DNA from 2 places in the Desulfobaculum sp. SPO524 genome. Region 1 is predicted to be linked to the other one. Evidence: predicted binding sites of a transcription regulator. Region 1 holds the regulator's gene; the other holds the start of a gene.

Region 1 (4,415 bases):
GATGAGGGTGTCGGCCTGGTTGCGGGCTTCGATGAGCTTCTGCTTGGCCTTGTCCTCTTCTGCGTGGTTTTCAGCTTCCTTGACGAGGTTTTCGATCTCGTCCTCGGACAGACCGCTGGAGGCGGTGATGCGGATGGACTGTTCCTTGCCCGTTCCGGTGTCCTTGGCGGAAACGTTAACGATGCCGTTGGCGTCGATGTCGAAGGTGACCTCAATCTGCGGCACGCCGCGGGGGGCGGCCGGGATGCCGGTCAGCTCGAAGCGGCCAAGGGTCTTGTTGTCCGCGGCCATGGGGCGCTCGCCCTGCAGCACGTGGATGGACACGGAGGGCTGGTTGTCAGCCGCCGTGGTGAAGACCTGGCTCTTCTTGGTCGGGATGGTGGTGTTGCGCTCGATGAGCTTGGTGCACACACCGCCAAGGGTTTCGATGCCGAGGGACAGCGGGGTAACGTCGAGGAGCAGCACGTCCTTTACGTCGCCAGCGAGGATGCCGCCCTGAATGGATGCGCCCATGGCGACCACTTCGTCAGGGTTCACGCTGCGGTTAGGCTCCTTGCCAAAGAACTCGGTGACCTTCTGCTGCACGAGGGGCATGCGGGTCATGCCGCCGACGAGGATAATCTCGTCGATGTCGGACGCGGACAGGCCGGCGTCGGACAGGGCCTTCTTGCAGGGCTCCACGGTGCGGGCCACAAGGTCTTCCACCAGACGCTCCAGCTTGCCGCGGGACAGCTTCACCAGCAGGTGCTTGGGGCCGGTCTGGTCAGCGGTGATGAACGGCAGGTTGACCTCGGTCTCCATGGAGGAGGACAGTTCCTTCTTGGCCTTCTCTGCGGCTTCCTTGAGGCGCTGCAGGGCCATGCGGTCCTGAGAGAGGTCGATGCCGTTTTCGCGCTTGAACTCCTCAACGAGGTAGTCGATGACGCGGTTGTCGAAGTCTTCGCCGCCGAGGAAGGTGTCGCCGTTGGTGGCGCGGACTTCCACGACGTTGTCGCCGACTTCGAGGATGGAAATGTCAAAGGTGCCGCCGCCAAGGTCAAACACGGCGATCTTTTCGTTGGCCTTCTTGTCGAAGCCATAGGCGAGGGACGCGGCGGTCGGCTCGTTGATGATACGCTTCACCTCAAGACCGGCGATGCGGCCTGCGTCCTTGGTGGCCTGACGCTGCGAGTCGTTGAAGTAGGCCGGAACGGTGATAACGGCCTCGGTAACGGTCTCGCCGAGGTAGGATTCGGCGTCGGACTTCAGCTTCTGCAGGATGTTCGCGGACAGCTCTGCGGGGCTGAGCAGCTTGCCGTCGAGCTCGACGTAGGCGTCGCCGTTGGAGTGTGCGGCAATCTTGTAAGGGCAGTTGTCGGCCCAGCCCTTAATGGCCGGATCCTCGAACTTGCGGCCCATCAGGCGCTTAACGGCGAAGACGGTCTTGTCGGAGTTCGTGACGGCCTGGCGCTTGGCCAGCTCGCCCACGAGGCGTTCCTTATCGGTGAAGGCGATGATGGACGGGGTCGTGCGGCCACCCTCAGGGTTGGAGACGCACTTGGGGTCCTTGCCTTCCATCACATAGACACAGGAGTTTGTGGTTCCCAGGTCGATACCGATGATTTTGCCCATATTATGAATTCCTCCTCTTGGAAAAAACTTTCGACGTGAAAAGTCGTTTGTCACTTACGCTGTTCAAAGTAATGCGCCTGACCCGGCTGTAAAGAGGGGAGTGAAAATTTTTTCACCAAAAGCGCAGGCGACGGGGTTGGTTGGGGGTTAGTTGCTCACCACAACCATGGCCGGACGCAGCAGGCGACCGTTGAGCCTATAGCCCTTTTTCATCAGCGTTGCGACGCGCCCGGCCTCCATGCCTTCGCGCTCTTCCTGTCCCACGGCCTCGTGGATTTCGGGGGAGAATTCCTCGCCCACTTCGCCCACAGGCTCAAGGTTGTGCCCCGCAAGGGTGTCGAGGAACATCTTGTGCGTCATCTGCACGCCAAGGACGAAGTTCTTGCAGGCTTCGTCGTCTGGTGCGTGTTGCAGGGCAAGGTCCAGGTTGTCCAGAATGGGCAGCATGTCGCCCAGAATTTTGTCGGCGGCGAACTTGCGGAACTCGTCCTTGTCGCGCTCAAGGCGCTTGCGGGTGTTTTCCATATCCGCAAGCAGGCGCAGACGCTCGTCGTCGGCGTGTTTCTTTTCCGGACATTCGGGGCAGACGCGCTCGGCGCACAGGGCACTCAGCTCTTCGTCCGTGAGTTCAATTTCCTCCACTTCGGGAGTTTCCTGCTCGGTTTCGGCAGGTTCAACATTCTGCTTCTTTGTCATTGCGGTCTCCAGGATCGCTTGGATGTGCTGGTGTTAGCGATTGCTGAGAAGTTCAGTAAGCATCCGGGCGGTGAAGTCAACCACCGGGAGAATTTTTGCGTAGTCCATGCGCAGCGGACCGATGACGCCAAGAGCGCCCTTGCTGGTGTCCGCCGCGCCGAATGGCGCGGAAATGAGGCCGTAGGGGCCTTTGGAAATGGCGGGGTCGTGTTTGGCGAAGGTGACGTTGGTGTGCCCGGCATCGATGGTGCCGTCCAAGAGTTCCAGCAGGCGCGAACGTTCGTCCAGAAGCTGGAGCAGTTCACGCATGGTGTCCACGTCCGCAAATTCGGGCTGGGTCAGGACGTGGGCGGTGCCATCAAGGTAGAAGTCGCGCTCCGCGTCCATCTCAAAGGTGTCGCGGGCAAGGGTCAGCGCCTGCAGGTACAGGCGGTTCAGGCGGCGGTGGGCGCTTTTGAGTTCCAAATGGATATGGGCGCGCGCCTGCCCGAGGGTTTTTCCGGCGTAGTGGTGGTTCAGGTAGTTGCTGAACGCCGTCAGGTCGTCGCGGGTGACGCCGTGCTCCACGGGCACAAGGCGGTGCTCCACCATGTCGCCTTCCATGATCAGCACGGCCATTACCAGCCCCGTGCGCACGGGGACAAAGTCGAGGCTGCGCCAGCGCACGTCGGAGTGTCCGGGTGCAAGCACCATGCTCACCTGCTGGGACAGCGCGGCCAAAAGCCGCGAGGACTGCCGCAGGATGTCGGCAATCTCCAGCCCGGCCTTGTCCAAACTCTCGCGGATGACTTCGCGCTCCGTGCCCGCCAGTTCCGGGGGCGTGAGGACCGTATCCAAATACAGGCGAAAGGCGCGGGGCGTGGGAACGCGCCCCGCGGACGTGTGCGGCTGGGCCAGAAAGCCCTTTTCCGTGAGGTCGGCCATGGTGTTGCGGATGCTGGCCGCAGACAGCCCAAGCCCACAGCGCCGCGCAACGGTGCGCGAGCCTTGGGGCGTGGCTTGTCGGATGTAGTCCTCGACAATGGTGGTCAGGACTGCTGTCTCACGTGAACTCAGGGGCATGGTGGTTTTCCGCTGCGGACGGCTGGCGTCCGGTGCTGTCTAGTCTATGGGCGTTTCCGGTGCCGTTTCACTGTACACGTATTCCTGCACGGCATGCACCCATGGCCGGGGCGTGATGCCCGTGGCCGCGGTGAAGCGGCTGGTATCGAGTACGGAGAATGCCGGGCGTGTGGCCTTTTGCGGGTACTCGTCCGTGGCAATGGGCGTGACCGTGCAGGGTAGGCCCGCCGAGCGCACGGCCTCGCAGGCCAGTTCGCACCAACTGGCGCGTCCGGAGTTGGTGATGTGAAAGATGCCCGTTTCGCCGGATTCCACAAGGGCGAGGGAGTAGACCGCAAGGTCCGGCGTGTACGTGGGCGAGCCCACTTGGTCGTGCACCACGCCGAGGGTGTCGCGCTCCGCGCACAGGGACAGCATGGTGCGCACAAAGTTGCGTTTGTCCGGGCCAAACAGCCACGCGGTGCGGATGATGATGAGGCGGTGAAGCTCCTCGGCCAGAAGGGCCTGCTCTCCGGCGCGTTTTGTTTCGCCATAGACGGAGCGCGGGGCCACGGTGTCGTCCTCGGCGTAGGGTGTTTCCTTTTTGCCGTCAAAGACGAAGTCCGTGGAGTAGTGCACGAGGGTGAGGTCCATATCCTTCACAGCGCGGGCCAGAATGCCCGGCAGGATGGCGTTGACGCGGCGGGCTTCCTTGGGTTCGTCCTCGGCAAGGTCCACCTGTGTGTAGGCCCACGTATTGAAAATAACGTCGGGGCGCGCGGTGGCAATAAAGTCCCGCAGCCGCTCCACGTCAAAGGCCCAGTCGCCGGGACGGGGGGTGGTGGTGACGTCCCAGCCTTTTGCGGTCAGGGCGCTTTTCAGGGCCATGCCCAGCAGTCCGGTGGCTCCGCCCAGAACAAGCGCCCGTGGTAATTGCTCTTCGCTCATCGTCTTTCCCCGTACCAGTCGTCCATAAAGGAGCGGTACTCGCCGCTTTGCACACTGTCGCGCCATGCGCGGTGGTCGGTGTACCATGCGAGGGTTTCGGCAAGGCCGCGCTCAAAGTC
Region 2 (4,415 bases), on a different contig from region 1:
GGGCGCGGCAAAGTCGTAGATGCGCTTGTCTCCGGTATCCAGCAGTTGGATGCTGACGCCGTTCTCCTGCGGGGCGTTGGCGCCTATAAGCTCCACTGGGAAGCCGCGTTTAAAGGTGTGTACCAGTACGTCGTTGTTTTTGTCCTGAATAAAGGCGTAGAGCGTGTAGTCCGACAGGCGCTCAATTTCGTCCACGAGGTTTTTCAGGCGCAGAAAGTCCTTGGCCAGCAGGGGGTCCACTGCGCGCGAGGCCATATTCACGGCCATGCTACGGCCCCGGTCGCGGTTTTCCTCCAGCAGGGTGACCACGGCCACGCGGCTGACCAGCACCGCCGACAAGACGCCAAAGAAGATCACCACGCTGGTGATGCCGAAGTTAATCTTATCCTTAAAGCGCATCCGCGTGAGCAGGCGGATGCCGGGCAGGGGTTTTCGGCCATAGGGGTCCAGCCGTTCGCGCAAAAAGCGCAGAAACGGATTGGTCAGGCGCTGGAGCAGGGAAAGGGGTGCGTTGTGCTCGGTCATGCCGTCCTACCGGGAAAGGTTAAGGCCAATGCGCCTGGCAAGGTCACGTACGGGGTCGAAATCCTTGTCGTGGGCCGGGATGATTTCAATAATTTGGGCCAGGTCCAATATTTGCCGGTCTGCCGGGTCGGACATGGAAAGGTCCGCCATGGCCTCGCTCACCTTGCGGACCACCTCGGGGTCAAGGCCTTTGCGCGCGGCGTAGACCCAGCCGGGGTACCAGCGGGTGGTGGCAAGGACGCGGATGCGTGAGAGGTCGATAGCGCCTTCCAAAACGTCGAGGGTGCCCTCGCGGATGGAGCCGACGCCAAAGCGTCCGGAGTACACGCCAAGGACGACCTTCTCCTGCTTGCCGCCCGGTCCGGGGGCAAAGGCGATTTCCGCAAAGTCGTGCTTTTTGATGCCGTTTTCAAGGAAGTGCCCAAGGGCGAACAGGTAGCCGCCGGCGGAAGAGGGGTCCACCGCCAGCCAGTGCTGGCCTTTGACGTCCTGTAAGGTCTTGATGTCCGGGTTGTCGGTACGGACGATGATTTGCCCGCGGAAGTTGGCCCCGCGCCCGCGCTCCACCACTCTGGCAAAGGCGCGCGCGCCGTAGCGGTCCGCCAGCTTCACGTAGATGAAGGGGTTGGAGAACGAGATATCGATGAGGCCTTCGCCCACCATGTTCATGTGCTCATCAAAGGTATCGGGGAACACTTGGCGGAATTTCAGCCCCGTAGCCTCGGACAGATGCTCCACCAGCAGGTGGTGGCGCTGGTAGGATACGCTGTGGGAGTACTGTGGCAGATAGGCGTAAGTGATTTCCCCTTTGCGGGCACGGAAGGTGACCTCCTCCCTGTGGGAGAGATCCACTTTTTTCACCGGTTCGGGGTCCGTGCAGCCAAAGACCGCGACGAAGCCGAGAATGATGGTGAGCGCGAGGGTGTACTTCAGAGGTCTGAACATGATGTTTTCCTTAAGGGTGCGATGGTAGAGCGCATTTACCATACCCTGACGCGCCCCGAAGGGAAACCCCGTCAAAAGGCCGGGAAGCAAGGGTTGTCGCGGGGCCGACGCGGATGCGGCGAGGGGGGCGCGAAAAAAAGTTCCAAAAAAATTTCGTCACAGGTGTTGACTATCCCCCCCGGCGGACTAATGTTTCATGCGTTGCCCGGTTTTCGGGTTTGCTTTTTGCTGAATCAAGCTATAACTGCTTAGCGTCGCGATTGGCACTCGCCATGACCGAGTGCTAACAGCGCATCGAAAAAATTCGCTAATGGAGGAACCGAAATGAAGTTGAAGCCGCTTAACGATCGAGTCCTGGTCAAGCGCCTGGAGAGTGAGGAAGTGTCCGCCGGAGGCATCATCATCCCCGACACGGCCAAGGAAAAGCCCATGCGTGGCGAAATCGTGGCCGCTGGCCCCGGCAAGACCGACGAGTCCGGCAAGACCATCGCTATGTCCGTCAAGGAAGGCGACATGGTTCTCTTCAACAAGTACGCCGGTACCGAGATCAAGATTGACGGTAAGGAACACCTCGTCATGCGCGAGGATGACATCCTGGCTATCGTCGAGCAGTAGAATTTTCGATCGCAAATAGATTTTTAGAGAGGAGAGACCACAATGGCCAAAGATATCCGTTTTGACGCAAAGGCCCGTGAAAAGCTGAAAATTGGCGTTGACACCCTTGCCAACGCCGTCAAGGTGACCCTCGGCCCCAAGGGCCGTAACGTTGTCATCGAAAAGTCCTTCGGCTCCCCCATCATCACCAAGGACGGCGTCACCGTCGCCAAGGAGATTGAGCTGGAAGACAAGTTCGAGAACATGGGCGCCCAGATGGTTAAGGAAGTTGCTTCCAAGACCTCCGATGTTGCCGGCGACGGCACCACCACGGCGACCATCCTCGCTCAGGCTATCTTCACCGAAGGCGTGAAGCTTGTGGCCGCCGGCCGCAACCCCATGGCCATCAAGCGCGGCATCGACAAGGCTGTCGAGGCCCTCTCCGAAGAGCTGGTCAAGCTGACCAAGCCCACCCGCGACCAGAAGGAAATTGCCCAGATCGGCACCATTTCCGCCAACAACGACGCCACCATCGGCAATATCATTGCCGAGGCCATGAACAAGGTCGGCAAGGAAGGCGTCATCACCGTTGAGGAAGCAAAGGGTCTCGAGACCACCCTCGACGTTGTGGAAGGCATGCAGTTCGATCGCGGCTACCTCTCCCCCTACTTCGTGACCAACCCCGAGAAGATGGTCTGCGAAATGGAAGAGCCCATGATCCTCATCAACGAGAGCAAGATCTCCAACATGAAGGATCTCCTGCCCGTTCTGGAGCAGGTTGCCAAGATGTCCAAGCCCCTCGTCATCATTGCCGAGGACGTGGACGGCGAAGCCCTCGCTACCCTCGTTGTGAACAAGCTCCGCGGCATCCTGAACGTGGTCGCCATCAAGGCCCCCGGCTTTGGCGAGCGCCGCAAGGAAATGCTCAAGGACATCGCCATCCTCACCGGTGGTCAGGTTGTGTCCGACGATCTCGGCCTCAAGCTCGAGAACGTCAGCGTTAACGACCTTGGCACCGCCAAGCGTGTTGTCATCGACAAGGAAAACACCACCATCGTTGACGGTGCTGGCGAAGCCGAAGACATCAAGGCCCGTGTGGCTCAGCTCCGCGCGCAGATCGACGAGACCACGTCCGACTACGACCGCGAGAAGCTCCAGGAGCGCCTGGCCAAGATCGTCGGCGGTGTCGCTGTGATCAACGTTGGCGCTGCCACCGAGACCGAGATGAAGGAAAAGAAAGCCCGCGTGGAAGACGCACTCAACGCCACCCGCGCAGCTGTCGAAGAAGGCATCGTGCCTGGCGGCGGCGTGGCTCTGGTCCGCTGCTCCCACGTGCTGGAGAAGGTCTCCGTGGCCGACGATGACGAGGCCGCTGGCGTCTCCATCATCTCCCGCGCTATCGAAGAGCCCCTGCGCATGATCGCCAACAACGCTGGCCTCGAAGGCTCCATCGTTGTCGAGAAGGTCCGCTCCAACAAGGACGGCTACGGCTTCAACGCCGCCTCCTGCGAGTACGAAGACCTCATCAAGGCCGGTGTCATCGATCCTAAGAAGGTGACCCGCAGCGCTCTGCAGAACTCCTCCTCCGTGGCTGGCCTGCTGCTCACCACCGAGTGCGCCATCGCCGAAAAGCCCGAAGAGAAGGGCGCAGCTGCTCCCGCTATGCCTGCTGGCATGGGCGGCATGGGCGGCATGGGTGGCATGTACTAAACGCCATCCGCGACCATTCCATTGCGAAGACATATGGGCCGGCCCTTCGGGGCCGGCCTTTTTTTTGCGTCCTTTGTCTGGAGCGGGCGGAGGGCTGGCAGCCAAGTCAGGTGCCCAGCGGTGGCGGGAGGAGGGAGTGAGGAGGGATGGGTGGTGGCGTGGTGGGTGAGGGCGGGGCTTTTTGTGCTCCGCAGGCTCAAGGGTCGCGGACCCTTGAGAATCCCGAGTGCGCTCATCACGGGTGCGCGCAGAGAAGGCGCTCGTCACCCCTGACGGCTCTCGTCCGTGTGGATGGAGATGGCGGGGCGTGGGTGTGGATGAAAGATTGGGGAGTGGGGTGTTTTCGTTCGTCGTGTGCCGCACGTTGCGGCGTAGAAGATGTTCTTCTCGCCACGGAAACATTTGTGGATATTTCGCTCTAATCGGGTGTAATCGATTGTATTTGCATCTCCTTAGGTTTTGGTGCGGTCAAAATTTTGAGCGGTTGAGCGCTTTTGCGGGGTTGAAAACGCTCCAAAATGGGTTTGAGAGGGGAAAAAAAGGGTGGTGTGACGGATGCCAATTGCTGTTTTAGGCGTGCCAATGCTGGTGGATGCGTTGCGAGGTGCTTCGGTATGGCGTGTGATGGCGGTTGGTTGCGT

Evidence for each region. The regulator HrcA, encoded in region 1, represses chaperone genes, less so after heat shock. The targets are predictions, from matches to a motif close to TGTTAGCACTCNNNNNNNNNGAGTGCTAACA.
Region 2: groES (co-chaperone GroES) is a predicted target of HrcA. The motif match lies at 1,729-1,759, and genes of this name have one in related genera.

Annotation. Positions count from the first base shown of each region.
Region 1 covers NZ_JBJDSB010000001.1:150,413-154,827, reverse strand. The annotation lists gene dnaK (molecular chaperone DnaK) at 1-1,611, opposite strand, end outside; gene grpE (nucleotide exchange factor GrpE) at 1,759-2,307, opposite strand; gene hrcA (heat-inducible transcriptional repressor HrcA) at 2,341-3,369, opposite strand; gene rfbD (dTDP-4-dehydrorhamnose reductase) at 3,409-4,296, opposite strand; gene rfbB (dTDP-glucose 4,6-dehydratase) at 4,293-4,415, opposite strand, start outside.
Region 2 covers NZ_JBJDSB010000004.1:87,975-92,389, forward strand. The annotation lists gene ACI3L3_RS13460 (ATP-binding protein) at 1-525, opposite strand, end outside; gene ACI3L3_RS13465 (phosphate/phosphite/phosphonate ABC transporter substrate-binding protein) at 532-1,470, opposite strand; gene groES (co-chaperone GroES) at 1,795-2,085, shown strand; gene groL (chaperonin GroEL) at 2,128-3,774, shown strand.